DNA from 2 places in the Seohaeicola nanhaiensis genome. Region 2 is predicted to be linked to the other one. Evidence: riboswitches for the same ligand, from Rfam matches in the RefSeq annotation. Region 2 holds a riboswitch; the other holds the start of a gene.
What was found. Region 2 has a riboswitch for thiamine pyrophosphate ahead of thiC (phosphomethylpyrimidine synthase ThiC). Riboswitches for the same ligand answer to the same signal wherever they lie in the genome.

Region 1: it holds a riboswitch for thiamine pyrophosphate, as region 2 does, so the genes downstream of both, thiB (thiamine ABC transporter substrate binding subunit) here and thiC (phosphomethylpyrimidine synthase ThiC) in region 2, are expected to answer to the same signal.

Annotation. Positions count from the first base shown of each region.
Region 1 covers NZ_JBHSGI010000009.1:399,783-415,670, reverse strand. Annotated here, with positions in the region: gene ACFO5X_RS12355 (polyprenyl synthetase family protein) at 1-561, opposite strand, end outside; gene ACFO5X_RS12350 (exodeoxyribonuclease VII small subunit) at 565-807, opposite strand; gene ACFO5X_RS12345 (histone deacetylase family protein) at 804-1,730, opposite strand; gene ACFO5X_RS12340 (response regulator) at 1,801-2,502, opposite strand; gene ACFO5X_RS12335 (MarR family winged helix-turn-helix transcriptional regulator) at 2,502-3,041, opposite strand; gene ACFO5X_RS12330 (branched-chain amino acid aminotransferase) at 3,168-4,034, shown strand; gene ACFO5X_RS12325 (23S rRNA (adenine(2030)-N(6))-methyltransferase RlmJ) at 4,094-4,858, shown strand; gene ACFO5X_RS12320 (organic hydroperoxide resistance protein) at 4,862-5,290, opposite strand; gene ACFO5X_RS12315 (MarR family winged helix-turn-helix transcriptional regulator) at 5,403-5,852, shown strand; gene ACFO5X_RS12310 (alkaline phosphatase D family protein) at 5,973-7,526, shown strand; gene cobO (cob(I)yrinic acid a,c-diamide adenosyltransferase) at 7,562-8,152, opposite strand; gene ACFO5X_RS12300 (DMT family transporter) at 8,176-9,114, opposite strand; gene ACFO5X_RS12295 (malonate--CoA ligase) at 9,217-10,722, shown strand; gene ACFO5X_RS12290 (AEC family transporter) at 10,778-11,722, opposite strand; gene aroC (chorismate synthase) at 11,727-12,830, opposite strand; TPP riboswitch at 12,921-13,019, shown strand; gene thiB (thiamine ABC transporter substrate binding subunit) at 13,055-14,035, shown strand; gene ACFO5X_RS12275 (thiamine/thiamine pyrophosphate ABC transporter permease ThiP) at 14,011-15,558, shown strand; gene thiQ (thiamine ABC transporter ATP-binding protein) at 15,545-15,888, shown strand, end outside.
Region 2 covers NZ_JBHSGI010000034.1:218,218-234,105, forward strand. Annotated here, with positions in the region: gene ACFO5X_RS25035 (cyclase family protein) at 1-88, shown strand, start outside; gene ACFO5X_RS25040 (SDR family NAD(P)-dependent oxidoreductase) at 85-810, shown strand; gene ACFO5X_RS25045 (sugar kinase) at 807-1,712, opposite strand; gene ACFO5X_RS25050 (SMP-30/gluconolactonase/LRE family protein) at 1,709-2,572, opposite strand; gene ACFO5X_RS25055 (fumarylacetoacetate hydrolase family protein) at 2,569-3,702, opposite strand; gene ACFO5X_RS25060 (dihydrodipicolinate synthase family protein) at 3,715-4,635, opposite strand; gene ACFO5X_RS25065 (LysE family translocator) at 4,650-5,243, opposite strand; gene ACFO5X_RS25070 (L-idonate 5-dehydrogenase) at 5,237-6,274, opposite strand; gene ACFO5X_RS25075 (SDR family oxidoreductase) at 6,388-7,149, shown strand; gene ACFO5X_RS25080 (phytanoyl-CoA dioxygenase family protein) at 7,254-8,144, shown strand; gene ACFO5X_RS25085 (RraA family protein) at 8,145-8,849, opposite strand; gene ACFO5X_RS25090 (IlvD/Edd family dehydratase) at 8,962-10,743, shown strand; gene ACFO5X_RS25095 (SDR family oxidoreductase) at 10,754-11,491, shown strand; TPP riboswitch at 11,655-11,777, shown strand; gene thiC (phosphomethylpyrimidine synthase ThiC) at 11,876-13,678, shown strand; gene thiM (hydroxyethylthiazole kinase) at 13,675-14,484, shown strand; gene thiE (thiamine phosphate synthase) at 14,481-15,119, shown strand; gene thiD (bifunctional hydroxymethylpyrimidine kinase/phosphomethylpyrimidine kinase) at 15,108-15,888, opposite strand, start outside.

The DNA of each region.
Region 1 (15,888 bases), on a different contig from region 2:
CTGAAGCTGGATGATCTCGTCCAGCGTGAGCGGGGTGCTGGCGCTTTCCGCGGCCATGTCCATCGCCTGACCGCCGACCATTCCGTGCACACCCGCCGCCCCGCCCAATGTGGCCAGCAGACTGAGGCGCCGCTCTGCCGGGCAGACCGCCTGCGTCACCAGCTCAAAGGCCAGCGCCTGCAGGGCGTCGCCTGCCAGCACGGCGACTGCCTCGTTCCATTTCCTGTGCACCGTCGGCTTGCCGCGCCGCAGGTCGTCGTCATCCATGCAGGGCAGGTCGTCGTGGATCAGGCTGTAGGTGTGCAGGGCCTCGATCGCGGCGGCGGCCGGCGCCGCATCCGAACGGTCGATCCCGAACAGCCGGGCGCTTTCTATGACGAAGAAGGCGCGCAACCCCTTGCCGCCCTCGACAGCATAGCGCATCGCCTCGCCGACATCGTCCTGCGCGCCAGAGGTTGCGGCCAGTATCCGTCCCTGCGCCAGCTGGCCCGCCCGTTCCAGCGCGGCCGGGAAGGGCAGCGCATCCAGGTCGGGGATCCGGCGACCCTCGAGTTGGTCCACGGTTCAGAGCCCTTCGACGGGCTTCAACCCCGTGGGCGCGCCATCCGCCCCCAGCGTGATGGCCGCGACCTTTTCCTCGGCCCGCTTCAGCTCTTCCTCGCACCGCTTCTTCAGCGCCGCGCCGCGTTCATACAGCGCGATGGACGCATCCAGCGCCACGTCGCCCTTCTCCAGCGCGTCGACCACCGTTTCCAGCTCTTTCATCGCCTCTTCGAAGGTCATCTCATTGACGGGTTTCTGGCTCATTTGCCGGCCTCGATCAGTTCTTCCACATGCGCCTTCGCCCCGGCGGCGAGCGCGCCCAGATCATAGCCGCCTTCCAGGGTCGAGACCACACGCCCGCCGCAGACCTCTTCCGCGATGGCGCAAAGTCGCCGGGTCAGCCAGGCGAAATCCTCGGTCTGCCATTCCAGCTGGGCCAAAGGATCCTCTGCATGGGCGTCGAACCCGGCCGAAATGATGATCAGCTCGGGCTTGAACGCGCGCAGTCGCGGGAAGACCTGCCGCTCGTATTCGGCGCGCATCGTGGCCCCGTCACTGCCCGGCGGCAGCGGGACGTTCAGGATGGTGTCGTGCACGCCGGTCTCGCTCGGCTTGCCGGTGCCCGGCCACAACGGCATCTGCTGGCTGGTGATCACCAGCGCGCGCGCCTCGTCCCAAAGAAGGTCCTGCGTGCCATTGCCGTGATGCACGTCGAAATCGACAATCGCGACCCGTTTCAGCCCGTGGAAGTCGAGCGCATGTTTCGCCGCCAGTGCCACATTGCCGAACAGGCAGAAGCCCATCGGCGTCTCGGTCTCGGCATGGTGTCCCGGCGGCCGGATCGCGGCGAAGGCGTTCTTCACCTCCCCGCCCAGCACCATGTCCACCGCCCGGATCGCCGCCCCCGCCGCGCGGAACGCCGCGGTCATCGTGCCCGGCGACATGAAGGTGTCGTCGTCCAGCTGCACCCAGCCTTCCGCCGGACTCTTGCGCTTGAGATCGGCAAGATAGCCCGCCGGATGCAGGCGCAGGATGTCGTCCTCTGCCGCCAGAGGCGCGGTCACGCGCTTCAGGTCCAGCGGCTCCAGCGCATGCAGGACATGCTCCAGCCGCGCCACCCGCTCCGGGTGCCCTTCGGGCGTGACATGCGCGAGACAGTCGGCATGGGTGATCAGGGCTGTGGTCATCGGGCTCCCCCTCTGGCTTCTTCTCTTTCCAAATACTCAGGACCGCCCGCGCCGCAAGGGCAACGCCGGGTCAGTCCGGCGCCAGCATGTAGCCCGCACCGCGCACGGTCTGCAAATAGCGCGGCTGTTTCGGGTTGCTCTCGATCTTGCGCCGCAGCCGGGTGATCTGCACGTCCACCGCCCGCTCCTGCGCCTGGCCCCGGTCGCGGCCGAGGTCCTCCACCAGCTTGGTCCGGCTCACCGCCTCGCCCGGGCGGGCCGCAAAAATGCGCATCAGCTGGCTTTCCGTCGCGGTCAGCCGCACCAGCTCTTCGCCCTGCCACATCTCGCCCCGCTCGATGTCATAGCGCACCGGCCCCAGATGCAGGATCTTCGGCGCCGTCGAGGGCGCCGGCGCTTCAGGCATCCGCCGCAAAATCGCATTGATCCGCAGCAACAGCTCCTTCGGCTCAAAGGGCTTGGCCAGATAGTCGTCCGCCCCAGCCTCCAGCCCCGCGATCCGGTTTTCGGTCTCGCCACGTGCCGTCAGCAGCAGGATCGGCGTGTCCTTGTCGGTGCGCAGCGCCCGGGTCAGGCTGATCCCGTCCTCTCCCGGCATCATCACGTCCAGAACGATCAGATCGAAATCCAGCCCCGACAGGATCCGCCGCGCATGGGCCGCGTCGCGCGCCGCCGTCACCAGAAACCCATGCCGGATCAGGAACTTCTTCAAAAGCTCCCGAATTCGTTCGTCGTCATCGACAATCAGCAGATGGGCGTCGAAATCGGTCATCATGCATTGTCCCGCAGCCGGGCGTAGGCGCGGCGCATCTCTGGGTCCATCATTGCCTCCAGCACCTGCCGGAACCCGGCCACCGCCTCCGGTCCCGCCTCACGAAAGGCCGCCCGCATCCGCGCCCGCTGCGCGTCGGAAAGTTTGGTCTCCAGCGCCCGCCCCTGCTCCGTCAGGTAAAGGTGGCGCTCGCGCTTGTCCGCCGTGCCCACCCGGCTTTCCACCAGCCCGTCCTCGATCAGCGACCGCAGCACCCGGTTCAGGCTCTGCTTGGTCACTCCGAGGATGGCCAGCAGGTTGTTCACCGTCGTGCCCGGTGCGCGGTTGATGAAGTGCACAGCGCGGTGATGCGCTCTCCCATAGGCAAGGTCATCCAGGATGCGGTCGGGATCGGCGGTAAACCCGCGATAGGCAAAGAACATCGCCTCTATCCCCTGACGCAACTGTTCGTCTGTGAGGAAGAGCAGGCTCTCTCCGCCAAACCCCTGCGATGCGCGCGTCTCCAACAGCCTCTCCTCGGAGTCAATTTTGCAAAGCATAAGTCAGCCTTGTTGACATTCCAAGGGCCAAGCGGTAGTGACCGCTCAATTTGGCGCAATAATATGTCCGATCCGGATATGACGGCGCAACAAATGCAAAGACATTCGCCTGTGTGGAGAAGCGACATGACGACCTATGATGACCGCGACGGCAAGATCTGGATGGACGGCAAGCTGATCGACTGGCGCGATGCGAATGTACACATCCTGACCCATGCGATGCACTATGCCAGCTCGGTCTTCGAGGGCGAGCGCTGCTACAACGGCAAGATCTTCAAGGGTGTCGAGCACTCCAAGCGCCTCAAGGCCTCGGCCCAGATGCTCGATTTCGAAATCCCCTACTCGGTGGAGGAAATCGAGAAGGCGAAATACGACATGCTCGCCGCCAACGGCTGGACCGACGCCTACGTGCGTGCGGTCGCCTGGCGTGGCGCCGGCGAAGACATGGGCGTCTCGGCCCGCCGCAACCCCGTCCGCCTCGCCATCACCGGCTGGGAATGGGGCAACTATTACGGCGATGCCAAGTTCAAGGGCGCAAAGCTCGACATTTCCAAATGGAAGCGCCCCTCCCCCGAAACGATTCCCGTCCACGCCAAGGCGGCCGGTCTCTACATGATCTGCACCATGTCCAAACACGCCGCCGAGGCCAAGGGCTGTTCGGACGCGCTGTTCATGGACTACCGCGGCTACGTGGCCGAGGCGACGGGCGCCAACATCTTCTTCGTCAAGAACGGCGAGGTTCACACGCCCAAGGCCGACTGCTTCCTGAACGGCCTGACCCGCCAGACCGTGATCGGGATGCTGGAAGACAAGCAGATCAAGGTCCACGAGCGGCACATCATGCCGGAAGAGCTGGAAAGCTTCGAGCAGTGCTGGCTGACCGGCACCGCCGCCGAGGTGACGCCGGTCGGCCAGATCGGCGACTACACCTTCGAGGTCGGGGCCCTGACGCGCGACATCGCGGAAAGCTACGAAAAGCTCGTGCGCGCGTAACGCGCCCTCTGCTGGCACTGGGCGGGGCTTGCCCCGCCGTCCCCTTTCGGAACACGGCCATGCTCTCCTACCAGCACGCCTATCATGCCGGGAACATGGCCGACGTGCACAAGCACGCTTTGCTGGCCTCCGCGCTCGCCTATATGGGCCAGAAGCCCAAGCCGATGGTCTATATCGAGACGCATTCGGGCCGGGGTCTCTATGACCTGACCTCGCCGGAGGCGCTCAAGACCGGTGAGGCCGCCGCAGGAATCACCCGTGCAGAGCCGCATTTTCCGCACGATCATCCCTATCTGAAAGCTCTTGCGGCGGCCCGCGCCAAGGGCGGACCATCGGCTTATCCGGGCTCTCCCTTCCTCGCGCAGGCCCTGCTGCGGCCAGGCGACCGGATGGTCCTGGCCGAGCGTCACCCCGCCGAGGCCCGTGCCCTGCGCGCGGACTTCCCGGGCATCGACGTACGCGAGACGGATGGCGTCCAGATGGCGCTGTCGCTCTGTCCGCCGACGCCGCGCCGGGGGCTGCTGTTGATCGACCCGAGTTACGAGATCAAGGACGACTTCACCGCGATGCCCAAGCTGATGCAGACCCTGCATCGCAAATGGCCGGTGGGTGTGCTGATGCTCTGGTATCCGATCCTCGCCTCGGGGGCGGAACAGGCTGTGCTAAAAGAAATCCAGGGTCTGCAAGGCGAAATCCTGCACCATCGGCTGACCTTCCCACCCGCCCGCGAAGGTCACGGCATGATCGGCAGCGGCATGGTGGTGATCAACCCGCCCTGGGGTCTGGCAGAGGCGGCAGCCGATCTGGACCGGCTGCCGCGCTAGGTATCAGGCGACCGAGGTCGTCACGTCCACGTTGCCCTTGATCGCGTTCGAATAGGGGCAGATTTCGTGGCCGGCGTCGGCGATCTTCTGCGCCTCGGCCTTGTCGAGACCCGGCATCTTCACTTCCAGATCGACCTTGATGCCAAAGCCCTTGTCCGCCCGCGGGCCAATCCCGACCTTTGCGGTCACCGTGGTGTCGGCCGGTACCTTTGCCAGCGACTTGTCCTGCGTCGTCGCGAATTTCATCGCGCCGAGATAGCAGGCCGCGTAACCCGCTGCGAACAGCTGCTCCGGATTGTTGCCGTCGCCCTTGCCGCCCATTTCCGTCGGCACGCCCAGCTTCACATCCAGCGACCCGTCCTCGGTTTTCGAACGGCCGTCGCGGCCTCCGGTTGCGGTGGCAGCAGCGGTGTAGACGGGGGAAATGGCCATATGAGTCTCCTTTTGGATCGTGTGCGATTTAATCGTGTGAGATTCATATAGCCCGAGGTCTCCCGACTTTCAATCCCTTGCGATTCAATCGCGCGCGCCCTAAATTTGTTCCATGACCAGACCCCTGAATATTTCCGACATGCTCTGCTTCTCGCTTTATTCGGCGAGTCACGCGATGACACATCTCTACCGCCCGCTGCTGGCGCCGCTGGGGCTGACCTATCCGCAATATCTGGTGCTGGTCGCGCTCTGGGCAGAAGACGGGCAGAACGTCCGACAGATCGGGACCGCGCTGGGCCTCGAATCCAACACGCTCACGCCCCTGCTCAAACGTATGGAAGACTCGGGGTTGATCTCCCGCACCCGCTCGCGCGACGACGAAAGGATGGTGACCGTCTCGCTCACCGAAAAGGCCCGCGCGCTTCAGCCCGAGTCCGATCGCATCACCCGATGCATCCTCGACGCAACGGGCCTGTCGATCCCCGAGCTGATCGACCTTCGCCAGAAGATCACCACGCTGAAACAGGCTCTGACTTCCCACGCAGAGCCTGCTGCGGACTGACACCCGTCACCAAAACTTCGCGCAACCGTTACCCGGACGATCCGCAGCTTTCACAATTCTGCGGTTGATGGCCCCTGTTCACTCCCGCCCGCGTTCGGGCCAGCATCAGGGAATCCTTGCATGACCAGACTCCTCCGACCCACCCGCCGCGCCGTCCTCGCCGGCGGCACAGCCTTCGCGGCCAGCCTCGCCATGCCTGCCATCAGCCGCGCCTCCTCGCGCCCGGTCTTTACCCATGGCCTGCAATCGGGCGACATCGACACCACCTCCGGCATGATCTGGACACGCACCGACCGCCCCGCCCGGGTGATGATGGAAGTCTCGACCACCGAGAGCTTTGCCGATGCCCGCAAGCTCGCGCCACTGAACGCGCTGCCCGACAGCGATTTCGCGATCAAGCGCCTGGTCGAAGGCCTGCCATCGGATCAGGACATCTTCTACCGCTTCACCGCCGCCGACCTGTCGGACGTCAACGCCCTGTCCGAGCCGCTGGTCGGCCAGTTCCGCACCGCCGCCATGTCACGCCGCGACATCCGCTTTGCCTGGTCGGGTGACACCGCCGGCCAGGGCTGGGGCATCGACGATCAGGGGATGCGCACCTATGCCACAATGGCACAGCACCGCCCCGACTTCTTCCTGCATTCCGGCGACACCATCTATGCCGACGGCGCGATGCAGGACACTGTCGAAAAGGACGGCCAGACGATCTGGAAGAACACCGTGCTGATCGACGAAAAGCGCAAGGTGGCCGAGACGCTGGACGAATATCGCGGCCAGTGGAAATACAACATGATGGACGAGCATGTGCGCGCGCTCAACGCGGTCTGCCCGACCTTCTTCCAGTGGGATGACCACGAGGTCGTCAACAACTGGTCATCCTCCAAGGACCTCAGCGCCGACGAGCGCTATACCGAGAAGAACATCGCCCTGCTGGCCGCGCGTGCCGGCCGCGCCTTCCACGAGATGACGCCGATCCGCTATACCCCGGCCGAGCCGGGCCGCGTCTATCGCAAGATCGCCTACGGCCCGATGCTCGACATCTTCTTCCTCGACATGCGCAGCTATCGCGGCGCCAATACCGACACGCCGCAATCCGAACTCTCGGACGAGGCCCGCATCCTGGGCGCCGAACAGGTGGCCTGGCTGAAGCGCGAGCTGGCACAATCGCAGGCAACCTGGAAGGTGATCGCCGCGGACATGCCGCTGGGTCTGGTGGTTCCCGATGGCGACAAGATCGAGGCCGTGGCCGACCGCGGCACCGGCGCCCCGGGCGGGCGCGAGATCGAGATTGCCGAACTTCTGCGCTTCATCAAGTCCGCGCGGATCCTGAACACCGTCTGGCTCACCGCCGACGTGCACTATACCGCCGCCCACTACTACGACCCTAACAAGGCGCAATTCCAGGATTTCGAACCGTTCTGGGAATTCGTCTCGGGCCCGCTGCACGCTGGCACCTTCGGCCCGAACGATCTCGACCCGACCTTCGGGCCCGAGCTGAAATTCATCAAGGCGCCCGAGGCCGGACAGGCCAACCTGCCGCCCTCCGCCGGGCTTCAGTTCTTCGGTCTGGTCGATATCGACGGCGCGACCCAGCAGATGAAGGTGCGCCTGATGGACGTCGGCAACACCGAACTCTGGTCGGTCACGCTCGATCCGGAAACCGCGTCGATCTGATCACGGACGGGGCCCCGCCAAGGGGCCCCGCCCACTCAGAAGTCGATCCCGCGCTGCGCCTTGATGCCGGCCTTGATCGGATGTTTGACCTCGGTCATCTCGGTTACCAGATCGGCATAGTCACAGATCTCCGGCTTGGCATCGCGTCCGGTCAGAATGACGGCCGTGCGCGGGTGACGGGCCTCCAGCCCGGCCAGAACCTCGGGCACCGACAGATACTCATAGCGCATCGCGATGTTGATCTCGTCCAGAACGACCAGATCGAATTCTCCGCTCTCCATCATCTGACGCGCCTTGGCAAAGGCCGCCTGCGCCGCGGCAATGTCGCGCTCGCGGTCCTGCGTGTCCCAGGTAAAGCCCTCGCCCATCGAATGCCAGGCGACGCCCAGATCCTCGAAGAACCGCCGCTCGCCTGTCACCCATTTGCCCTTGATGAATTGCACCACACCGACCGACTGCTTCCAGCCCAGCGCCCGCGCCAGCACGCCGAAGGCGGACGAGGTCTTGCCTTTGCCCTTGCCGGTATGCACCAGAACCAGCCCGCGCTCGGGGTCGCGCAGTTCGGCCTTGCGGGCGGCCTTGTCGGCCTGCACCGCCTGCATCTTCGCCTTGTGCTCGTCGTTCATGTCGCAATCCCCTTGTTAGAGCCTTATGCCTTCGGGTCGCTGACCGACCGCGCCTTGGTCCGCTCGATGCCCAGATAGCGCTCGCGCAGGATCACCGCCACATTGCCGGCGATCACCAGCGCCGCGCCCATAAGCGTGATCGCCTGCGGCAGTTCCGAGAACCAGACATACCCCAGGATGATCGCGAAGATCATCGAGGTATAGTCGTAGGGTGCCAGCATCGACGCCTGCCCATAACGATAGGCAGAGGTCATCAGCGCCTGCCCCACGCCCCCGATCAACCCGGCGCCGACCAGCAGCGCCAGCGTTTCGCCCGAGGGTACGACCCATCCGAACGGCAGGGTGAACAGCGACAGCACCGCGGCGGATGTCATGAAATAGAACACCACCGCCGCAGTATGCTCGGTCTGCACCAACTGGCGGATGTGGATCTGCACCATCGCGCTCGCCATGGTCGAGCCAAGAACCAGCACCGCGCCCAGAGCGGCGCCCTGCTCCAGTGAGGCGGCACCGCCCAGCCGGGGCCACAGCATGATCACCACGCCGACCAGACCGACCGCAACCGCCGACAGCCGGATCAGCCGGAACCGCTCGCCCAGGATCACCGCGGCCAGGATCATCGTGAAGATCGGTGTGGCATAGCCGATGGCCGTCACCTCGGGCAGCGGCAGCAGCGACAGACCGGCGAATGACAGCAGCATTCCCACCGTGCCCAGCAGACCGCGCAGGAAATGGCCCCGGATGTTCCGCGTGACCAGACCGCGCCGCAACTCGCCACGCAGCACCAGCCAGCCGAGTATCACCGGGATCGCGAAGAAGGCGCGAAAAAACACTGCCTCGCCCGACGGAACCTCGGCTGTGGCGGCCTTGATCATCGCGGACATCACGGAAAAGATCGCCATCGCGCTCAGCTTGAACGCAATAGCGAGTCCGGGCCGGTGGGAAGAAAGCGTCTCGGGCATCGCGCGGACCCTGCGTCGGCATTTCGGAAAGATCAACGGCCCGACTTGATTTTATGCCCCTGCGCCGGGCAGATAGGGCGCAAGCCCCCGGGAGGATCCCTAATGTACGACACCAACCACCTGACCCACGCGCTGCGGCAGTCGAGCATCGGACGCGAAGACGCTGTGTTCGCGCAACTGCCCGACGGAGGCACCGTCACCTTCGGAAGCCTTTTCCAGGGCGCCGAACAGATGGCGGCGGCGCTGGTCGCGCTGGGCGTGCTGCCGGGCGACCGGGTGGCGGTTCAGGTCTCCAAGACCATCGAGGCCATCCAGCTCTATCTCGGCACGGTGATGGCCGGCGGCATCTTTCTCCCGCTCAACACGGCCTATACCGCCGCCGAGATCGCCTATTTCATCGGCGACGCCACCCCCCGCGTCGTGGTCTGCGATCCGAGGCGGCTGGACGAGACCAAGAGCGTATCGGGCGACGCCAAGGTGATGACACTCGACGCCACCGGGCACGGCACATTGCGCGAACTGGCTGACGTCCAGACAGGGTTCGACCCTGCCCCGCGCGAGGCGGGCGATCTTGCCGCGATCCTCTACACCTCGGGGACCACCGGGCGCTCCAAGGGCGCCATGCTGAGCCACGCCAACCTCGCCTCCAACTCGCGCGTTCTGCGCGACCACTGGCGCTTCACGGCGGATGACGTTCTGATCCACGCCCTGCCGATCTTCCACACCCACGGCCTTTTCGTCGCCACCAACGTGGCGCTGCTGGCCGGCTGCCAGGTGGTCTTCCTGCCTGGCTTCGACCCCGAGGCGATCCTTCAGGCGATGCCCACGTCCACGGCGCTGATGGGTGTGCCTACCTTCTACACCCGCCTGCTCGCCGATGACCGCCTCACCCGCGAGCGCGCCGGCAACATGCGCCTCTTCGTCTCGGGCTCGGCGCCGCTGCTGGTCGACACCCACGAACAGTGGGAGTCGCGCACCGGTCACCGCATCCTCGAACGCTACGGCATGACCGAGACCAACATGAACACCTCCAACCCCTACGAGGGCGAGCGCCGCGCCGGCACCGTGGGCTTTGCCCTGCCCGGCGTCGAGGTGCGCATCACCGACAACGGCACCGAGGTCGCGCCGGGCGAGATCGGCGTGCTGGAAGTGCGCGGCCCGAACGTCTTTCAGGGCTACTGGCAGATGCCCGAGAAGACGGCGGAAGAGCTGCGTCCCGACGGCTGGTTCATCACCGGCGATCTCGCGCGGCAGGACGCGGACGGTTATTACGTCATCGTCGGGCGGCAGAAGGATCTTGTCATCACCGGCGGCTTCAACGTCTATCCGAAAGAGATCGAAAGCCTGATCGACGACATGCCCGGCGTGCTCGAAAGCGCCGTGATCGGTGTGCCCCACCCCGATTTCGGCGAGGCCGTGGTGGCCGTGGTGGTCCCCGAAAAAGCCGGGTTAGAGCCGGATTCGATCGCCAAGGCGCTTTCGACCGTTCTCGCGAAGTTCAAGCAGCCCAAGAAGGTGCTCGTGGTCGACGAACTGCCCCGCAATACCATGGGCAAGGTCCAGAAGAAGGCGCTGCGCGAGGAATATGCGGGCCTGTTCAAACCCTGACAGCCTTTCTCCGCAGCGGAAATCAGGCCGGAACCCTCCCAGGGTTTCAGCCGCGTCAGCCCAGCCAGACCAGCGCCAGCGACAGGGTGCCGAAGGCCGCAGTCGTCGCCACCAGCAGCGCCAGCGAGGCCGCACCGCCCAGGCCGCGTTCCTGGGCCAGCACCGGGTAGATCCCCATGATCGGCATCGCCGCCGACAGGATTGCCACCCGCCCCATCGGCTCTGAGAGTGCGCCGGGCGCAAGCGCACTGACCAGCACCACCGCCGCAGCAGCCAGCGCCGGGTGCACCACCAGCTTGCCAACCGCGATCTGCACCGCCATCGACCGGTTGCCATTCAGCGGCAGCCCCACCAGGGATCCGCCGATCACCACCAGCGCCAGCGCAGCAGCCGAGGATGCAAGCATCTGGAACAGCTTCTCCACCGTACCCGGCACCGGCAGGTCCAGCGCCGACGCCGCAAGCCCGAGGATCAGCGCGATCATCAGCGGACGTTTCAGCAGATCCACGGCAATCCGGCGCGCCCGCACCCAGGGCGAAACCCTCTCCCGCTCCTGCGACAGGTCCAGCAGGATCAGCGAGAGGGGAATCAGCACGACCAGCTCCACCAGCATGTTCAGCGCCAGGATCACCCCGGCTTGATCCGGAATCACCAAAAGCATCACGGGATAGCCGACATAACCCGAATTGGGGCAGCTGACCCCCATCACGGCCACGGCGCGCCGGCCCTTGTCGGCCGCCGTCAGGCTGAACCAGACAAAGCCCAGCCCCATCACGGCCACCCCGCCCAGCAGATAGGCCGTCATGTACCCCACGTCGGCAATCTGGCCCAGCGGACGCGAGGCCAGCGCGTGAAACAGCAGCGCCGGCATCGCGATGTTCAGCACGTATCGGCCCAGCACCAGCATGTCGTCGCGCACAAAGACGCCGCGCGCCACCAGGACATATCCGATGGCAATTGCCGCATAGATCGGAAAGGTGATCGAAAAGATGGCCGACAAGGGCTCAGCCGATCCGCCCGCGGTTATCTCCGACCTGCCCGCGATGCAACAGCATGTGATCCAGGATCACGCAGGCCATCATCGCCTCGCCCACCGGCACGGCGCGTATGCCCACGCAGGGATCGTGGCGGCCTTTGGTGACGATCTCTGCCGCCTCTCCCGTCTTGGTGATGGTCTGGCGCGGCTTCAGGATCGACGAAGTCGGCTTGACCGCAAAACGTACCACCAGATCCTGCCCGGTCGAAATGCCACCCAGGATGCCGCCGGCATGGTTGCTGGAATAGACGGGCTTGCCGTCGTTCCCCATGAAAATCTCGTCGGCATTCTCTTCACCGGTCAGCATCGCCGCGGCCATGCCCTCGCCGATCTCGACGCCCTTCACCGCGTTGATGCTCATCATCGCTGCGGCCAGATCGGTGTCGAGCTTGCTGTAGACCGGCGCGCCCAGACCGGCCGGAACGCCCTTGGCCACGATTTCGACGACGGCGCCTACCGAATTGCCCGACTTTCGCAGCCCGTCGAGGTAATCGGCCCAGAGCGCCGCCATTTCGGCATCCGGTCCCCAGAACGGGTTGCGCCCGATCTCCTCCGCATCGAACCGTGCGCGGTCGATCTCGTGCACGCCCACGCGGGTCATGTATCCGGTGATCTCCACCTCCGGCGCCAGCACCTTCAGCGCCGCCCGCGCCAGCCCGCCCGCGGCCACGCGGCTGGCCGTCTCGCGCGCCGAGGACCGGCCGCCGCCGCGATAGTCGCGGATACCGTATTTCTGCCAATAGGTAATGTCGGCATGGCCGGGGCGGAACTTCTCGGCGATCTCGGAATAATCCTTCGACCGCTGGTCGGTGTTCTCGATCAGCAACTGGACCGGCATCCCCGTGGTCTGCCCCTCGAACACGCCGGACAGGATCCTGACCTCGTCCGCCTCGCGCCGCTGCGTGGTGAACTTCGACTGCCCCGGCTTGCGCTTGTCCAGCCACTGCTGGAGGAACGCCTCGTCCACCGGCACGCCGGGCGGGCAGCCGTCCACGGTCGCCCCGATGGCCGGCCCGTGGCTTTCGCCCCAGGTGGTGACGCGGAACAGATGGCCAAAGCTGTTGGTTGTCATGGGCGGGCTCCTTCGCCCCTGCCTTAGCCGCGTGGCCCATGCCGCTCAAGGGGATTTGCCTTGCAAGGGCACCCTCGCCGCCCTAGATGTTGCGCTACCTCGGGGTGCCAGGACTGGCTGAGATGCGCAAGCAGACCCGTTGAACCTGAACCAGTTAGCACTGGCGGAGGGAAGGTCATGGACATCACTCCACCCTTGCCCAAAGCCGCAACAAGGAGGATGCCATGAAACATCTGACATTTGCTGCGGGAGTTCTCTGTGCCACGGGCGCCTTCGCCCAGACGCCGGAACTGACCGTCTACACCTATGACAGCTTCGTCACCGACTGGGGCCCCGGGCCGCAGATCGAAAAGGCCTTCGAGGCCGAATGTGGCTGTGACCTGAAATTCGTCACCGCCGGCGACGGCGCGGCCCTGATGGCGCGCATCCGGCTGGAAGGTGCGCGCACCGGCGCGGACGTGGTTCTGGGCCTCGACACCAACCTGACCGCCGCCGCCCGGTCCACCGATCTCTTCGCGCCCAGCGGCGTTGAAGCCGAGTACGATCTGCCGATCGACTGGTCCGACGACATCTTCGTGCCCTACGACTGGGGATATTTCGCCTTCGTGCACAAGACCGATCTTGAGCATGTGCCCCAGGACTTCCTGGAACTGGCGAAAAGCGATCTGAAAATCATCATCGAGGATCCGCGCTCCTCTACCCCCGGCCTCGGCCTGCTGCTCTGGGTGAAGGCCGCCTATGGCGACGATGCAGCGCAGGTCTGGACCGATCTGGCCGACAACATCGTGACCGTGACCAAGGGCTGGTCCGAGGCCTATGGCCTGTTCCTGGAAGGCGAGGCCGACATGGTGCTCTCCTACACCACCTCACCCGCCTATCACATCATCGCCGAAAACGACACAACCAAGGAGGCCGCCGCCTTCGACGAAGGCCATTACATGCAGATCGAGGTCGCCGCGCGGCTGGCCTCCAGCAAACAGCCCGAACTGGCCCAGCAGTTCCTGCAGTTCATCACCAGCGACGCCTTCCAGTCGGTGGTTCCGACCACCAACTGGATGTATCCCGCCGTGACGCCCGAGGCCGGCCTGCCCGAGGGCTTCAACGATCTGGTCGAACCCTACAAATCGCTGCTCATCCCCGAGGCAGAGGCAGAACAGGTGCGGGACGCCGCGCTGGCCGAATGGCTCACCGCGCTCAGCCAGTAACCCTCTGGCCCGGCCTTGTCGCGGCGGCGCTGGTCGCCGCGACGCTGCTCGCCGCCCTGGCCGCGGTCGCCCTGCGCGCGGAAACCGAGGCGGGACTGGCAGCGCAGGACGGCGCGGCAATCCGCTTCACCGTGCTGCAGGCCGCGCTCTCGGCCCTCTTCAGCGTCGCCCTGGCGATCCCCGTCGCCCGCGCTTTGGCGCGGCGCAGCTTTCCCGGCCGCGGGCTGCTGATCACGCTGCTGGGCGCACCCTTCATCCTGCCGGTCATCGTCGCCGTGCTGGGCCTGCTGGCCGTCTTCGGGCGCGGCGGCTGGCTGAACGATCTGCTCACCCTCGCCGGCCTGCCCCCGGTTTCGGTCTACGGCCTTCACGGCGTTGTCCTGGCCCACGTCTTCTTCAACCTGCCGCTCGCAACCCGCCTGATCCTGCAGGGCTGGCAGGACATCCCCGCCGAACGCTTCCGACTGGCCGCCCAGCTCGGCGCGGATACCCGCGACATCTGGCGGCTGCTCGAACGTCCGATGCTGGCGCGGACTGCGCCCGGCGTCGCCGCGCTGGTCTTCGCCATCTGCCTCACCAGCTTCGCCGTTGCGCTGACCCTTGGCGGCGGCCCCCGCGCCACCACCATCGAGCTGGCCATCTACCAGGCCTTCCGCTTCGAATTCGACCTCGGCCGCGCGACGCTGCTCTCGCTGGTGCAGATCGCCCTGACGCTGGCCGCCGCGACCCTGGCGCTCGGCGTCTCCGCGCAGGGCGGCTTCGGCGCCGGGCTTGACCGCGTGGTTCAGCGCTGGGATGCGCGCACCCCCGGCCTCAAGATGCTCGACACCGCCCTGATCCTCACCGCCGCGCTGTTTCTGCTGACCCCGCTCGCCGCCATCGCCGCAAACGGTCTCCCCGGACTCATCCAGCTGCCGCATCAGGTCTGGTCGGCCGCATTGGTCTCTGTTTGCGTCGCCGCCCTCAGCACCGCCGTGCTGCTGGCGCTCGCCCTGCCGATGGCCATTGCCGCGGCCCGCGCGCCCGCCATCGAACACATCGGGCTGCTCGGCCTCGCCGTCTCGCCGCTGGTTCTGGGCGCGGGCCTCTTTCTGCTGATCAACCCGGTCGCCAGCCCCTTCGCCCTCGCGCTTCCGGTGACGGCGTTGGTCAATGCGCTCATGTCGCTGCCCTTCGCCCTGCGCATCCTCGTCCCCAAGGCGCGCGAAGAGGTGCAGCGCCACACCCGCCTCGCTGCGACGCTGAACATGACCTCGGCCAGCTTCCTGCGGCTCGTCCTGCTGCCCCGGATGCGCCCGCAGATCGGCTTTGCCGCCGGGCTCGGGGCGGCCCTCTCGATGGGCGACCTCGGGGTGATCGCCCTCTTTGCCGACCCGGAAACCGCCACGCTGCCGCTGCAAATCTACCGTCTGATGGCCGCCTACCGGATGGAGGCCGCGGCCGGCGCCGCCCTCCTCCTCCTCATCCTGTCCGTCGCCGCCTTCTGGCTCTGCGACCGTGGAGGCCGCCATGCTTCGCCTTGACCAGACCCGCATCGACAACGGCGGCTTCTTCCTCGACGCCGATCTCACCGTCGAGACCGGCGCGAAGATCGCCGTCATCGGCCCTTCGGGCGCCGGAAAATCGACCCTGCTCGGGGCAATCGCGGGATTTCACCCGGTCATCCAGGGCCGCATCACCTGGGACGGCCAAGACATCACTCATGCCCCGCCCGGCCAACGCCCGGTCGCCATGCTGTTCCAGGACGGCAACCTGTTTCCGCATCTGAGTGTCGCGCAGAACGTCGGCCTTGGCATCCGCCCCGACCTGCGCCTGACCGAGACGCAACAGGCTCAGGTGCGCGAGGCCCTGTC
Region 2 (15,888 bases):
GGTGCTGATCGCCGCGCCGCTCAAGATCAAGGGCGGCACGGGCAGCCCGCTGCGGGTGCTGGCGCTGGTGCCGGGGGACGCGGCATGAGCGGGTATACGGCAATCGTGACCGGCGGCAGCCAGGGCATCGGCGCCGATCTGGCGAAGCGGCTGCTGGAGCGGGGGTATCGCGTGATCTCGATCGCGCTCAACGCGCCGGACTGGACGCATGAGCAACTGGAGAGCGTCGAATGCGATCTGCTGGATGCCGGCGCGGTGGCGCGGGTGGCGGCGGACATTGCGGCACGCCACGAGGTGACGCATCTGGTGCACAATGCCGGGCTGATCTGGCCGAACCTGGTGGAGGACGCCCGGCCGGAGGATATCGCCGGGCTGGCGCAGCTGCATCTGGGCGCGGCGCTGACGCTGGTGCAGGCGGTGCTGCCGGCGATGAAGGCGCGCGGCTTTGGCCGGGTGGTCTTCAACGCCTCGCGCGCCGCGTTGGGGGTGCCGACGCGCACCGCCTATTCGGCGACCAAGGCCGGGATGATCGGCATGGCGCGCACCTGGGCGCTGGAACTGGCGCCGCATGGGATCACGGTCAACGTGGTCGCGCCGGGGCCGATCCAGACCGACAATTTCTGGGGCATCGTGCCGAAGGGCAGTGCGCGCGAGGCCGAGCTGGCGCGGCGCATCCCGGTCGGGCGGCTGGGCACAGTCGAGGATGTGTCGAACGCCTTCCTGTTCTTCTGCGATCCGGCAAGCGGGTTCGTCACCGGGCAGACGCTTTATGTCTGCGGCGGCGCCAGCGTGGGGACGATGCAGCTTTAGACCTTGTCGAAGATCGAGCGGACCAGCGCGCCGCGTTCCTGAATAACCTGAGCAGCCAGCGCCATCGCGCGTTCGGCCGCCGTTTCGATATCGGCGCCGGTCAGCCGGGCGGCCAGCCAGGCCGCGCCAAAGCTGTCCCCGGCGGCGGTGCTGTCGACCTGCCGGACGGCGGGCGGTGTGAAGCTGTGCAGATCGCCTTCCGAAAGGATATGAAGCGCCTGGCCGCCGTTCTTCACGCAGACCTCGCGCGCGCCCAGTGCGGCGTAGCGGTCTGCGGTCGCCGCGGGCGAGCTGTCGCCGAACAGGCCGGTTTCCTCGTCAAAGCTTGGCAGCACCGTATCGGCGACCGAGGCGCCGAGGGTCAGGCCGGCCTTCATCGCCTCGGCATTCTCCCACAGGCGGGGGCGCAGGTTGGTGTCGAAGGCGATGTGGCAGCCCTGCGCCCGCGCGCGCGCCAGCGCGGCGCAGAGCGCCTCGCGGTGGGCGGGCGTCAGTATCGCGAGCGTGATGCCCGAAAGGTGGATGCAGCTGCGACCCGCCAGCGTGGCGTCGAGCCAGGCCTCGTCCGCCGCTAGAAGCCGCGCCGCCGACTGGCCGCGCCAGTAGGAAAAGCTGCGCTCGCCCTCGCGCAGGCTGATCATGTAAAGCCCGACGGTGCGGTCGGGGATCCGGCGGATGGCGCTGGTGTCGATCCCTTCGCCCGTCATGAAGGCGACCATCTCGTCCGAAACCATATCGGTGCCGACGCAGGTGCCATATGCGACACTCCAGTCGTCGGGCAGCAGGCGGCGGGCATACCAGGCGGTGTTGAAGGTGTCACCGGCAAAGCCCTTGCGCAGCGCACCATCCTCGCGCGGGGCGAGTTCGATCATGCATTCGCCGAGCGCCAGAAGAGAGGTCACAGCTCGACCCGGTGTTCGGCCTGACCGGTGACGCCGGGCGCGATTTCGAAGGTCTTGCCGGCGGCGCGGTCGGCGGCGCGCTGATCGTCGCTGAGGTTCTGCCAGGCGGAGGTGACCAGCATCCGGTCGAGATTTGGCCCGACGAAGGCGGGGCAGGTCGACTGGCGGGCGGGAATCGGATGGGTCTGCATGAGCTCGCCCTTAGCCGAATGGCAGGTGACTTTGCCATGCCCGTAATGCGCGCACCAGAAATTGCCCTCGGCGTCGATCACCGCGCCGTCCGGGCGGAACTGGTCGGCGGGCAGGTCGAGAAACAACTCGGGCGCGCCCTTGGGCCAGCCGTTGATATCGTCCAGGCGCTGGCGCATCACCTTGCCGGTCGGGGTGTCGGCGAAATAGGCATAGCGGCCGTCGGGGCTGAAGCACTGAGCGTTCGTCACGGTGATGCCGGTGTAAAGCTGGCGCAGTTCGCCCTTGTAGTAGCGGTAGAAGGACCCCGCGCCACGTTCCAGTGTCTTGCTCATCGTGCCAATCCAGAAGCCGCCCCAGGGGTCGGCACGGCCATCGTTGGACCTTGTGCCGGGATTGTCGGCCTCGAGATCGCAGAGGTGTTCGATTTCACCGGTCTCGATATCGAAGACCAGCAGCGCGCGTTCGTGCGCCACCAGCAGGCGGTCGCGGTCGATCCATCCGGCGGCCGAGACATGGCCGTCGAACTGCCACATCCGCCGGTCGTCGCCGGCGCGGGCGTAGAGCCGGTGCGCGCCGATGTCGAACCAGAAGAACTCCTGCCGTTCGGGGTGCCAGAGCGGCCCTTCGCCCAGCTTGCATTCGGTGCCGTCGAAGATCGTCGCGCTCACAGCAGCCCTCGTCCGGCGAGGTTGCGCATCAGGGCGGCGGTGCCAAAGGTCCATTCCGGGCATTCGGTCGACAGGCGCACGGTGTTGCGCAGGGTGCCCAGCCGCGGCTCCGAGATGGTGACCACGTCGCCCGTCTTGTGGGTGAAGCCCTTGCCCGGCGCGTCGCGGTCCTGGATCGGCGCGAAAAGCGTGCCGAGGAACAGGAAGAAGCCGTCGGGATACTGGTGATGCCGACCGATGGTCTGGGCGACGATATCGGCCGGCTTGCGGCTGATCTCGCGCATCGAGGAATGGCCCTCCATGACAAAGCCGTCCGTGCCAGTCACCTTCAGGTCCAGTTCGGCGTTGTGAACGTCGTCCATCGTGTAGCCGTCGTCGAACAGCCGCAGGAACGGGCCGATGGCGCACGAGGCGTTGTTGTCCTTGGCCTTCCCGAGCAAGAGCGCCGAGCGCCCCTCGATGTCGCGCAGGTTGACGTCGTTGCCGAGTGTCGCGCCGAGGATCTCGCCGGTGCTGTTCACCGCCAGCACGATCTCCGGCTCGGGGTTGTTCCAGGTCGAGATCGGGTGCAGCCCGACATCGGCGTCAAAACCCACCGATGCCATCGGCTGGCATTTGGTGAAGACTTCGGCATCGGGGCCGATGCCGACCTCCAGATAAGGCGACCAGAGCTTTTCGGCCTGGAGCAGTTTTTTGACCTCCATCGCCTTTTCCGACCCTGGAACGATGCCGCGCAGGCTCTCGCCGATGACCGAGGCGACGCGGTCGCGGATCGCCTTGGCGCGGTCGGCGTTGCCGGCGGCCTGTTCCTCGATCACGCGTTCGACCATGGAGCGCGCGAAGGTCACGCCGCTGGCCTTGATCGCCTGCAGGTCGGGCGGGGCGAGCAGGACTGGCGCGCCATCCTTCCCGAGGTCCGACAACGCGCAGAGTGTTTCGCCCGGCGCCGAGCGCACGCGATCCGCGGGGGCGTCAGCCTCGAGCAGGTCGCGCAGCGTGGGCGTCTCGCGGCTGGTCAGGTCGACCACGCTGTCGCCGCGCAGGGCGACCAGCGCCGGGCCGATACCGGGGCGCCAGACGCGCCCGGTCAGCGTGGCGTTCGGATCGGGGTTGTCGAGGGGCAGGGGCATGGGCGGTCTCCTTCAGCGGCCCCAGCGCAGGACCAGCGGGTCGAGCGGGGTCAGCAGGTCTAGCAGCATGGCGCGGGTAGCGGGGTGCAGCGGGGCGATGGGGTGGCGGCAGAAGTCCGAGGCGATGACCCCGCCCGCCACCATCGCCGCCTTGGCGGCACGGAAGCCGCACTGGCGGTTCTCGTGGTTGATCGCGGGCAGGATGCGCGCGTAACCCCTTGTTGCGGCGTCCTTGTCGCCCGCAAGGAAGTCGCGCACCACCGGGCCGATCAGGTCGGGAATCATGGCGCTGGTCATGCAGCCCGTCGCCCCGGCGTCGAGATCGGCCAGCAGGGTGATGCCCTCTTCGCCGTCGAAGGGCCCCTCGATGGCGGCGCCCCCCGCGGCGATCAGCGCGCGGAGTTTGGCCGCCGCCTGGGCGCATTCAATCTTGAAAAGCTTCAGCGCCTCGATTTCCTGCGCCATCTTCACCAGCAGCGGCACGGGCAGGTCCACGCCCGACAGCGGCGCGTCCTGCAGCATGATCGGAATCCCGACCTCGCCCACCGCGCGGAATTGCTCGAAGGTCTGTTCGGGTGTGCCCTTGAGCAGCGCGCCGTGATAGGGCGGCATCATCATTACGATATCGGCGCCCAGGCTCTGCGCCTGTTTTGCGCGGGCCACCACGATGGGCGTGGCGAAATGCGAGATGGTAACGATCAGAGGCACGCGCCCTCCGATATGCTCGGCCGAGAGACGCATCAGGCGAAAGCGTTCCTCGTCCGAGATCAGGAATTGCTCCGAGAAGTTGGCGAGGATGCAGATGCCGTCGACGCCCTGGTCGATCATGCAGTCGAGCACACGGCGCATGCCGTCCTCGTCGACTTCGCCAGTATCGTGGAACGGCGTGGGGGCAACAGGCCAGACGCCGGAATATGTTGTAGGTTCAGTCATGTGTCAGCCTTTCTTCATCTTGTGGCCGAAACCAGCGCCAGCAGCACGACGCCCAACATGGCGGCGGCCATGAGGTAATTGATGCGGCGCTGGGTGGCTTCGGGCAGGTTCAGGCGGTGCAGCGCGACACCGGCCCAGAGCCAGCCTAGGTGGATCGGGATCCAGATCAGGTTCGAGACGATCAGCTTGGCGATGACCTCGGTGGTGAAGTTGTCGGGGTAGATCGGGAAGCCCGAATAAAACGCGGTATTGACCGCATAGGCCTTCGGGTTGATCGCCTGCAGCATAAGCCCGGCGGCGATGCCCGGGGCGGTTCGCGCCTCGATGAAGGCGAGTTTGGTGCCGGCAAAGGCGATCTTTGCGGCGAGATAGAGCAGGTAGGCGATGGAGGCGGCCATCAGCACCATGCGGATCACCGGCACGCCCAGCACGATGGCGGCAAGGCCCGAGATCACCGCCAGCGCAACAAGATTGGTGCCGATGAACAGGCCGATCAGATAGGAGAGCCCCGCGCGAAATCCGTAGGCCGCGCCGACGCCCGCAATCGACAGAACACCCGGCCCCGGTGTCACGATCAGCAGGAAGACGGCGAGCGCGAAGGTCAGCACCCGGCGAACTCCAGCTGCACCTTCATCGCGCGGCTGCGGTCCGAGGCGGTCTCGAAGGCGGTCTGGAAGTCGGACAGGGCAAAGCTGTGGGTCAGCAGGGGCGTGACGTCGATCAGCCCGCCGGCCATGAAGCGGACGGCGCTGGCGAATTCCTCGTGAAAGCGGAACGATCCGCGCAGATCCAGTTCCTTGGCGGTGATCATCATCATCGGCAGGCGCATGTCGCCGCCGAGGCCCAGCTGCACCACGATGCCGCGCGGGCGCATCGCGGGCAGGGCGGCGACCAGTGCGGGCTCGGCCCCCGAACATTCGAGGAGCACGTCGATCTGTCCCTTGCCGGCGGTATAGGGCGTCAGCGCCTCGGGCGTGACGGCGGTGTTCAGCACGACATCGGCCCCGGCGGCATGGGCGTAATTCAGCGCGCGTTCTGCGATGTCGGTGGCGATGATCTCGCCCGCACCGGCGCGGCGCGCGGCGAGGATCGAGAGCACGCCGATGGGGCCGCAGCCCGTCACCAGCACCCGGCGGCCCAGCAGCGGGCCGGCGCGGCTGACGGCGTGCAGGCAGACAGACAGCGGCTCGGCCATCGCCGCCTGCGCGGGGTCGAGGCCATCGGCGCGCACGCATTGGCTGGCCTTCGCCACCAGCACGTCGCGGAAGGCGCCCTGGATATGCGGGAAGGGCATGGCCGAGCCGTAGAAGGCCATGTTCAGGCAATGGTTCGGCAGCCCCCGGTGGCAGTAGTCGCAAGCGCCGCAGGGCCGCGAGGGCGAGACGGCGACAAGATCGCCCTCGCTCAGCCCGCTGACGCCTTCGCCCAGCGCAGTGACATGGCCCGAAACCTCGTGGCCCAGGATCATCGGTTCGCGCACGCGCACCGTGCCGAAGCCGCCGTGGCTGTAGTAATGCAGGTCCGATCCGCAGATTCCGCCGCGCGCGATGGCGATGCGGACCTCTCCGGGGCCGGGTGCGGGGTCGGGGCAGTCGCCCAGGCGCAAGTCCTTCGCGCCATGCACATAAAGCGCTTTCAAGTAGTGTCCTCCCCCAGGATCCACGCGCCGGAAGCGCCCTTGCAATACCCTAGAAATGGTATACCATTTTTGCAAGCGGCAAGGCGGTCAAGGCCCGACCAAGGGGAGGAAATATGCAGCTTTTCGATCTGACCGGGCGCCGGGCGCTTGTCACCGGTTCGTCGCTGGGGATCGGGTTCGCGCTGGCGCGCGGGCTGACGCAGGCGGGAGCCTCGGTCGAGCTGAACGCGCGCAATGCCGACCGGCTGGCCGGAGCGGCGGAATCGCTGCGGCGCGAGGGGGCGGAGGTTTTCGAACTGCCGTTCGACGCGACCGATCACGCGGCGGTGCGCGCGGCGGTCGAGGGGTTCGAGGCCGAGCATGGCGCCATCGACATTCTGGTAAACAACGCCGGGATGCAGCACCGCGCGCCGCTGGAAGAGTTCCCGCCAGAGGCCTTCGAGCAGCTGTTGCAGACCAATGTCGCCAGTGTCTTTCACGTCGGGCAGGCGGTCGCGCGGCACATGATCGGGCGCGGCGCGGGCAAGATCATCAACATCGCCAGCGTGCAGACCGCGCTCGCCCGTCCGGGCATCGCGCCCTATACGGCGACCAAGGGCGCAGTGGCGAACCTGACCAAGGGCATGGCGACCGACTGGGCGCGCAACGGGCTGAACTGCAACGCCATCGCGCCGGGCTATTTCGACACGCCGCTGAATGCCGCGCTTGTGGCGGACCCGGCCTTTACCGAATGGCTGGAAAAGCGCACCCCGGCGGGGCGCTGGGGCAAGGTCGAGGAACTGGTGGGCGCCTGCATCTTCCTCGCTTCGGACGCGTCGGCTTTCGTCAACGGGCACACGCTGTTCGTAGATGGCGGCATCACGGCCAGCCTTTAGAGAGGGCACATGGCGGACAAACCGGACATCGCCGATGCCGGCCGATCGCGGGGCCCACTGGAACGGGCTGGACCTCGCCGAGGCGTTGGACAAGGGGAAGTGACATGCTGACGGCCGAGCAGAAACGGTTCTATGCCGAGAACGGATATCTGAAGGTGGAGAACGCGGTGACGCCCGAGCAGCTGACGCGGCTGCGCGAGATCACCTACGGCCTGATCGACGCCTCGCGCACTGTCACCGAGAGCAACGCGGCCTATGACCTCGACAAGGGCCATACAGCCGACACCCCGCGCCTGACGCGGATCAAGCTGCCGCACAGGCAGGACCCGTATTTCTGGGAGGTGCTGCGTGACTCACCCTTGACCCAGGTGCTGAACGAACTGCTGGGTCCGGATACGGTGCTGCTGACCTCCAAGCTCAATACCAAGGCGCCGGGCGGCGGACGCGCGGTGGAGTGGCATCAGGACTGGGCCTTCTACCCGCATACCAACGACGACCTGCTGGCCTTCGGGCTGATGCTGGAGGATGTGGACGAGGCCAATGGCCCGCTGATGGTGATCCCGGGCACCCACAGGGGGCCGATCCTGAGCCATCATGCCAACGGTGTCTTCGCCGGCGCGATCGACCCGGACGATCCTCTGTTCGAGAGGGATCGCATCGTGACGCTGACCGGAAAGGCTGGGGACATGACGGTGCACCACGTCCGCACCCTGCACGGCTCGGCCCCCAATACCAGCGACCGGGCGCGGTTGATCCTGTTCTATGAACTCGCGGCGGGCGATGCCTGGCCGCTGCTGGGCACCGGCGCCTATTACACCCGGCTGGACCAGCAGGCCTTCTGGCGCGATCTGGAAGAGCGGATGGTCACCGGCCAGCCCTGCCTGACGCCACGGGTCGAGCGGGTGCCGGTGCGCCTGCCGCTGCCGCCGGCGCCCGACACCACCTCGATCTTCAGGACGCAGGAAAGCGCCGGGGCGCGCAGCGCCTTCCGCTAGTCATTCCTTTTCGATCCGCCGGGTGGCGGGGCTGGCCAGAAGCTCGACAATCGCGCCTGGCACCTTGAGGCCCTGGGCGACGCGCGCATCCAGCGCCTCTTCCAGCTCGCGCACCACGGCCAGCCTGGCGATCACCGCGTCGATGCGGGCGAAGGGCACCACGACCACGCCGTCGCGGTCGGCGACGATCATGTCGCCGGTTTCGACCTGCTGGCCGCCGACCTGCACCGCAAAGCCCACCTTGCCCGGCCCCTTGGCGAAGGGCGAAGAAGGGATCAGCCCGGTGCACCAGGCGGGCAGGCCGACCGCAACGATACCGGCGTAGTCGCGCATCGGGCCATCGGTCACAAATCCCGCGCCCCCGGCGTTCTTGAGCATCCCGATCACCCGGTCGCCTGCCGCCGCGCAACCCTGATGGCCCGCCGCCGAGGAGACGAGAATATCACCCGGCCGGATATGGGCCAGCGCCGCCTGGGTGGCCAGGATGTCGGCCGGGCCGTTGTCGGCAGTCAGCGCCGGGCCGGCGGCGACAAAGGGCAGATCGCGGCCGTCGCCCAGCGGCTTGATATTGGCCGCCATCGCCCCGCCGCCGCCCAGCGCATCTGCGACAAAGCCGGTCGGCACACCCTGAAAGGCGGCGATCTGCGCCTCTGTCGGGCGGGGCAGGGGGACACGGATGGTCAGGAGGGGCGTGTCTTCGATCATGGGAAATCCTTTATGGAGTGGCGGGGCACAAGATGGCTCTTGAATTTGGTATACCAAATTGAGAAGCTGCCTCAATCCTTCCGAGGCCGCTTCGAGACGAGGAACCATCACTATGACAAATACCCGTGCAGGCAAGAGATTCCGGTCGCAGGAGTGGTTCGACAATCCGAACAACCCCGGTATGACCGCGCTGTATGTCGAGCGCTATCAGAACCAGGCCTATACGCGGGGCGAGTTGCAAGGGGAAAAGCCGATCATCGGCATCGCCAATACCGGCAGCGACATCGCGCCCTGCAACAAGATCCACGTCTTCCTGATGGATCGCATCAAGGCCGGCATCCGCGACGGCGGCGGCATTCCGATGGAATTCCCGGTGCATCCGATCCAGGAGACCGGCAAACGGCCGACCGCGGCGCTGGACCGCAACCTGGCCTATCTGTCGCTGGTCGAGGTGCTGCATGGCTATCCCATCGACGGCGTGGTGCTGACCACCGGCTGCGACAAGACGACCCCCGCCATGCTGATGGGGGCGGCGACCGTCGACATCCCAGCCATCGCGCTGAACGGCGGGCCGATGCTGGACGGCTGGTGGAAGGGCAAGCGCGCCGGATCGGGCACCATCGTCTGGGAAAGCCGCCGTCTGCTGAGCGAAGGCAAGATCGACTACGAGGAATTCATGTCGCGCGTCTGTGCCTCGGCGCCCTCGCTCGGGCATTGCAACTCGATGGGCACGGCCAGCACCATGAACGCCATGGCCGAGGCGCTGGGGATGTCGCTGACCGGCAACTCGGCCATCCCCGCGCCCTTCCGCGAGCGGATGAACATGGCCTACGAGACCGGCAAGCGGATCGTTGCGATGGTCTATGAGGATCTCAAACCCTCGGACATCCTGACCCGCGAGGCCTTCGAGAACGCGATCATCGTCAACGGCGCCATCGGCGGCTCGACCAATGCGCCGCCGCACCTTCAGGCCATCGCGCGCCATGCCGGGGTGAAGCTGAACGTGAAGGACTGGGAGACCATCGGCTTCAAGGTGCCGCTGTTGCTGAACATGCAGCCGGCGGGCGAATACCTGGGCGAAAGCTTTTTCCGCGCCGGCGGTGTGCCGGCGATCATGGGCGAGCTGCGCAAGGCCGGGCGGCTGCACGACGGGGTGATGACCGCCACCGGCAAGACCATGGGCGAGAACCTGGAAGGCTGGGAGAGCCGCGATCTCGACGTGATCAAGACGGTCGCCAACCCGCTGCGCGAGAATGCAGGGTTTCTGGTGCTGTCGGGCAATCTGTTTGACTCGGCGCTGATGAAGACCAGCGTGATCTCGGCCGACTTCCGCAAGCGCTTCCTGTCGACGCCTGGCAAGGAGGGCATCTACGAGGCCCGCGCGGTGGTCTTCGAGGGGCCGGAGGATTACCACGACCGGATCAACGATCCCGATCTGAAGATCGACGAGACGACGATCCTGTTCATTCGTGGCGTCGGATGCGTCGGCTATCCCGGCTCGGCCGAGGTGGTGAACATGCAGCCGCCGGATGCGGTGATCAAGGCGGGGATCAACCACCTGCCCACGGTCGGGGACGGGCGGCAGTCGGGCACCTCGGAAAGCCCGTCTATCCTGAACGCCTCGCCCGAGTCGGTGGTCGGCGGCGGGCTAGCCTACCTCAGGACCGGCGACATGGTGCGGCTGGACCTCAACGCCAGCCGGATGGACGCGTTGGTGGACGAAGCCGAGTGGCAGGCCCGAAAGGACGCCTGGACCCCGCCGGAGATCCACAACCAGACCCCCTGGCAGGAAATCTACCGCACCCATGTCGGCCAGCTGGCCGATGGCGGCTGCCTGGAACTGGCGACCGCCTATCAGAAGGTCGCCCGCGACCTGCCCCGCGACAACCATTGAAGGACGCCTCATGAGCAAGACTATCATCATCACCGGAGCGGGCAGCGGCATCGGCCGCGCCTGCGCCGAAACCTTCCTGGCCGATGGCTGGCGGGTCGGGCTGATCGGCCGCCGCGCCGGGGCGCTGGAAGAGACGGCGGCAGGCGATCAAAATGCGCTGGTGCTGCCCTGCGACGTGACCGACGAGGCGCAGGTGGACGCGGCCTTCGACAAGGCGATGGAGGCCTGGGGGCACCTCGACGCGGTTTTCAACAACGCCGGGGTCAGCCTGGCCGGCGCGCCGATCGACGAGATCGCCGTCGACGACTGGCGGCGGGTGATCGACATCAACCTGAACGGTGCCTTCCTGGTGGCCCGCGCCGCCTTTGGCCGGATGCGCCACCAGAGCCCGCAGGGCGGGCGGATCATCAACAACGGCTCGATCTCGGCCCATGTGCCGCGCTGGGGCTCGGTGGCCTATACTGCGTCGAAACATGCGATCACCGGGCTGACGCGGACGATCTCGCTGGACGGGCGGCCGTTCAACATCGCCTGCGGCCAGATCGATATTGGCAACGCCCTGACCGAGATGGCGCGCAAGATGACCACGGGAATGCCGCAGGCCGATGGCTCGATCGCTGTCGAGGCGGTGATGGATGTGAGCCATGTCGCCTCGTCGGTGCGCTACATGGCCGGGCTGCCGCTCGAGGCCAACGTGCAGTTCATGACGGTGATGGCAACCAACATGCCCTTCATCGGACGCGGCTGAGGCCGCGCGCGCCCGTTCCGGGCGCGAAGCCGCGCGGGGCGCGCGGCTGCCTCCGGCGGAGGTATTTTTCGAACCAGAGAAGCGGCAGGCGCCGCGTGATCCCGGGGGCGGGCCGTGGCCTGCCCCTGCGGTTGACAAGCGCGCGCGGCGCGCGCAGGGTGTGCGGACTCACCTGGGGGGTCCCGACAAGGGGCTGAGATACTGATCGTGCCGCAAGGCGCAGCGCAGTGACCCGATGAACCTGATCCAGTTCATACTGGCGTAGGGATGGTGCACCGGCCGCGCGGCGCTTGCCGATACGTCACAGACGTATTCCGTTCGGTCTTCCTCCATTCGAACGCGGAACTGGGTCTCCAACGCTTTGAGCTCTGGAGGCTCCGACCGATGAAAGATCTGACACCCACCGTCACCACCGGGCCCTTGCCCGGCTCGCGCCGCGTCTGGCACCGGGGCGTGCTGCACCCCGACATCCGCGTGCCCATGCGCGAGATCGACCTGCATCCGACTGCCGGCGAACCGTCGGTGACGGTCTATGACAGCTCGGGGCCTTATACCGACCCGGAGGCTGATATCGTCCTCGACCGCGGCCTGCCGCGTCTGCGGGAGGCCTGGGTGGCTGCACGCGGCGATACCGAGACCTACGCGGGGCGGCATGTGCGGCCCGAGGACAACGGCTTTGCCGATGGCGCGCGGCTGGTGCCCGAGTTTCCGGTGCGCCATGCGCCGCGCCGGGCGGCGAACGGGAGGGCCGTGACGCAGATGGCCTATGCCCGCGCCGGGATCGTCACGCCGGAGATGGAGTTCGTCGCGATCCGCGAGAACATGGGGCGGCAGGCGGCGAAAGAGGCGCTGCTACGCGACGGCGAGAGCTTTGGCGCCGAAATTCCCGATGTCATCACGCCGGAGTTCGTGCGGGACGAGATCGCGCGGGGGCGGGCGATCATCCCTGCCAACATCAACCACCCCGAGGCCGAGCCGATGGCCATCGGGCGCAACTTCCTTGTCAAGATCAATGCCAATATCGGCAACTCCGCCGTGACCTCGTCGATGGCCGAGGAGGTGGAGAAGATGGTCTGGGCGACGCGCTGGGGCGCGGATACGGTGATGGACCTCTCGACCGGGCGCAACATCCATAACATCCGCGACTGGATCCTGCGCAACAGCCCGGTGCCCATCGGGACCGTGCCGCTCTATCAGGCGCTGGAGAAGGTGGGCGGCATCGCCGAGGAACTGAGCTGGGAGGTGTTCCGCGACACGCTGATCGAACAGGCCGAGCAGGGGGTGGATTATTTCACCATCCATGCGGGCGTGCGGCTTCACATGATCCCGATGACGGTGAACCGGGTGACGGGGATCGTGTCACGCGGCGGGTCGATCATGGCCAAGTGGTGCCTGCATCACCACCGCGAGAGCTTCCTCTACGAACATTTCGATGAAATCTGCGATATCGCAAGGGCTTATGACGTGTCGTTCAGCCTGGGCGACGGGCTGCGTCCGGGCTCCATCGCCGATGCCAACGACCAGGCGCAATTCGCCGAGCTGGAGACGCTGGGCGAGCTGACGCAGATCGCCTGGGCCAAGGACTGCCAGGTGATGATCGAGGGGCCGGGCCATGTGCCGATGCACAAGATCAAGGCGAACATGGACAAGCAGCTGGCGGTCTGCGGCGAGGCGCCGTTCTATACGCTGGGGCCGCTCACCACCGACATCGCGCCGGGATACGATCATATCACCAGCGGCATCGGCGCGGCGATGATCGGCTGGTTCGGCACGGCGATGCTCTGCTACGTGACGCCGAAGGAGCATCTGGGGCTGCCGGACCGGGACGACGTGAAGGTGGGGGTGATCACCTACAAGATCGCGGCCCACGCCGCCGATCTCGCCAAGGGCCACCCGGCGGCGCGGATCCGCGACGACGCGCTGAGCCGCGCGCGGTTCGAGTTCCGCTGGGAGGATCAGTTCAACCTGAGCCTCGACCCCGAGACCGCGCGGTCGATGCATGACGAGACCCTGCCCAAGGAGGCGCACAAGGTCGCGCATTTCTGTTCGATGTGCGGGCCGAAGTTCTGCTCGATGCGCATCTCGCACGACATCCGCGCCGAGGCCCAGAAGGCGGGCATGGCGCAGATGGCCGAGAAATTCCGCGAAGGCGGAGAACTTTACCTGCCGCTGGAGGACAAGGCATGACCCAGACACCCGCAACCCTTCTGGCCGTACTGCGCGCCAGCCCGCCGCTGGTGCAATGCATCACCAACTATGTGGCGATGAACATCGCCGCCAATGTGGTGCTGGCGGCCGGGGCCAGTCCGGCCATGGTCTCCGACGTCGAGGAGGCCGAGGAATTCGCCCGCATCGCCGGGGCGCTGACGGTCAATATCGGCACGCTGTCGCCGGCCTTCGTGGCGGGGATGCGCGCGGCGATTGCCGGCGCGCAGGCGGCGGGTCGGCCCTGGGTGCTGGATCCGGTCGCCTGTCAGGCAACGGGCTATCGGCGCGATGTCTCGGCAGAGTTGGTCCGACTGCGCCCGACGATCATCCGGGGCAATGCCTCGGAAGTGCTGGCGCTGGCGGGCGAGGCGAGCCGGGGGCAAGGCGTCGATGGCCGCGATCCCGTGGCCGCCGCCGAGAAGGGCGCGCGCTGGCTGGCCCATGAGACCGGCGGCGTGGTGGCGGTGACGGGCGAGGTGGATTTCGTCACCGATGGCAGCCGCGCGGCGCGGATTTCGGGCGGTTCGCCCTGGATGCCGATGAACACCGCGCTTGGCTGTTCGCTGACCTGCCTCTGCGGGGCTTATGCGGCGGTGGCCGAGGATCCCTTCGACGCCACCGTCGCCGCGCTGGCGCATTTCGCGGTGGCAGGGCAACGCGCCCATGAGGGCGCCACGGGGCCGGGCAGCTTTGCGCCGCGTTTCCTCGATGCGCTGCAGGCGGTGACACCCGAGGCGCTGGCGGGTGAGGCGGTCATCCGTGCCGAAGAGCCCGTTCCGGCATGAAGCCATCGTTCGACCTCTCGCTCTACCTCGTGCTCGATCCCGGCCTCTGTGCCGGGATCGGGATGGTCGAGACCGCGCGCCGCGCCGTGGCGGGCGGGGCAACCATGGTGCAGCTGCGCGACAAGGAGGGCGGCACGGCGGCGATGGTCGAGACCGGGCTGGCCCTGAAGGCCGCGCTTGCTGGTTCAGGCGCGCGGCTGATCGTCAACGACGACGTGGCGGCGGCGGTCGAGATCGGCGCGGACGGTGTGCATATCGGCCAGGGTGACATGAGCGTCATCGAGGCGCGGGCGCTGATTGGCCCGGAAATGCTGCTGGGTCTCTCGGTCGAAACGCCGGACCTGGCGGCGCGGGTCGACCCCGCGATGGTCGATTACGTCGGCGCCGGCCCGGTCTTTGCCACGCCAACCAAGACCGACCACAAGACGCCCGTCGGCTTCGACGGTCTGGCGGCGCAGGTGGCAGCCTGTCCGGTGCCTGCGGTGGCCATCGGCGGGCTGAAGGTAGACCATGTCGCACAGACCTTGGCGGCCGGGGCGAAGGGGCTCGCGGTGGTTTCGGCGATCTGCGGGCAGCCGGACCCGGAGGCTGCCGCCCGCCGCCTCCGGGCCGAGATCGACCGCCTAACGCGCTGAGGGCCAGAGTGCATGGAAATGGTGCACCGGCCCGTGGCCCTGACCCACGTCCAGCCGGTCACTCGCCGCCAGCGCGCCGTGCAGATAGGTCTTGGCCCGCCGCACCGCCTCTTCCACGCCATGGGCCGGCAATAGCGCGGCGATGGCCGAGGACAGGGTGCAGCCGGTGCCGTGGTCGTTGGTCGTGGCAATGCGCGGCGCGGGCAGGGCGGTGGTGCCCTGCGGTCCGAACAGCAGGTCGGTGCTGTCGTCGCTGCCTTCCAGATGGCCGCCCTTCAGCAGCACCCATTCCACACCCAATGCCAGAAGATCGCTGCGCGCCGCCTGCATGGAGTCCGCTGTCCAACGGTCGCCGCGCCCCAGCAGGACCGCCGCCTCGGGCAGGTTCGGGGTGACGACGGTGGCCAGCGGTACCAGCAGCGCGCGCAGGGCGCCCACCGCCTCGGGGTCGAGCAGGGCATGGCCGCTTTTCGCGATCATCACCGGGTCGAGCACGATGTTCTTTGCGCCGTGGTGCCTGAGCCGGTCAGCCACCGCCGCGGCGATGGCGGCATTGGCGATCATGCCGATCTTGACCGCATCGATCCGCACATCCTCCAGCACGGCGTCGATCTGGTCGGCCACAAACGACGGCTCCAGCGCCACGAAACGGCGCACACCTTGGGTGTTCTGCGCGACCACGGCGGTGATCGCGGAACAGGCGTAGGCACCTAGTGCCGAGAAGGCCTTGATATCGGCCTGAATGCCCGCGCCGCCCGACGGGTCGGTG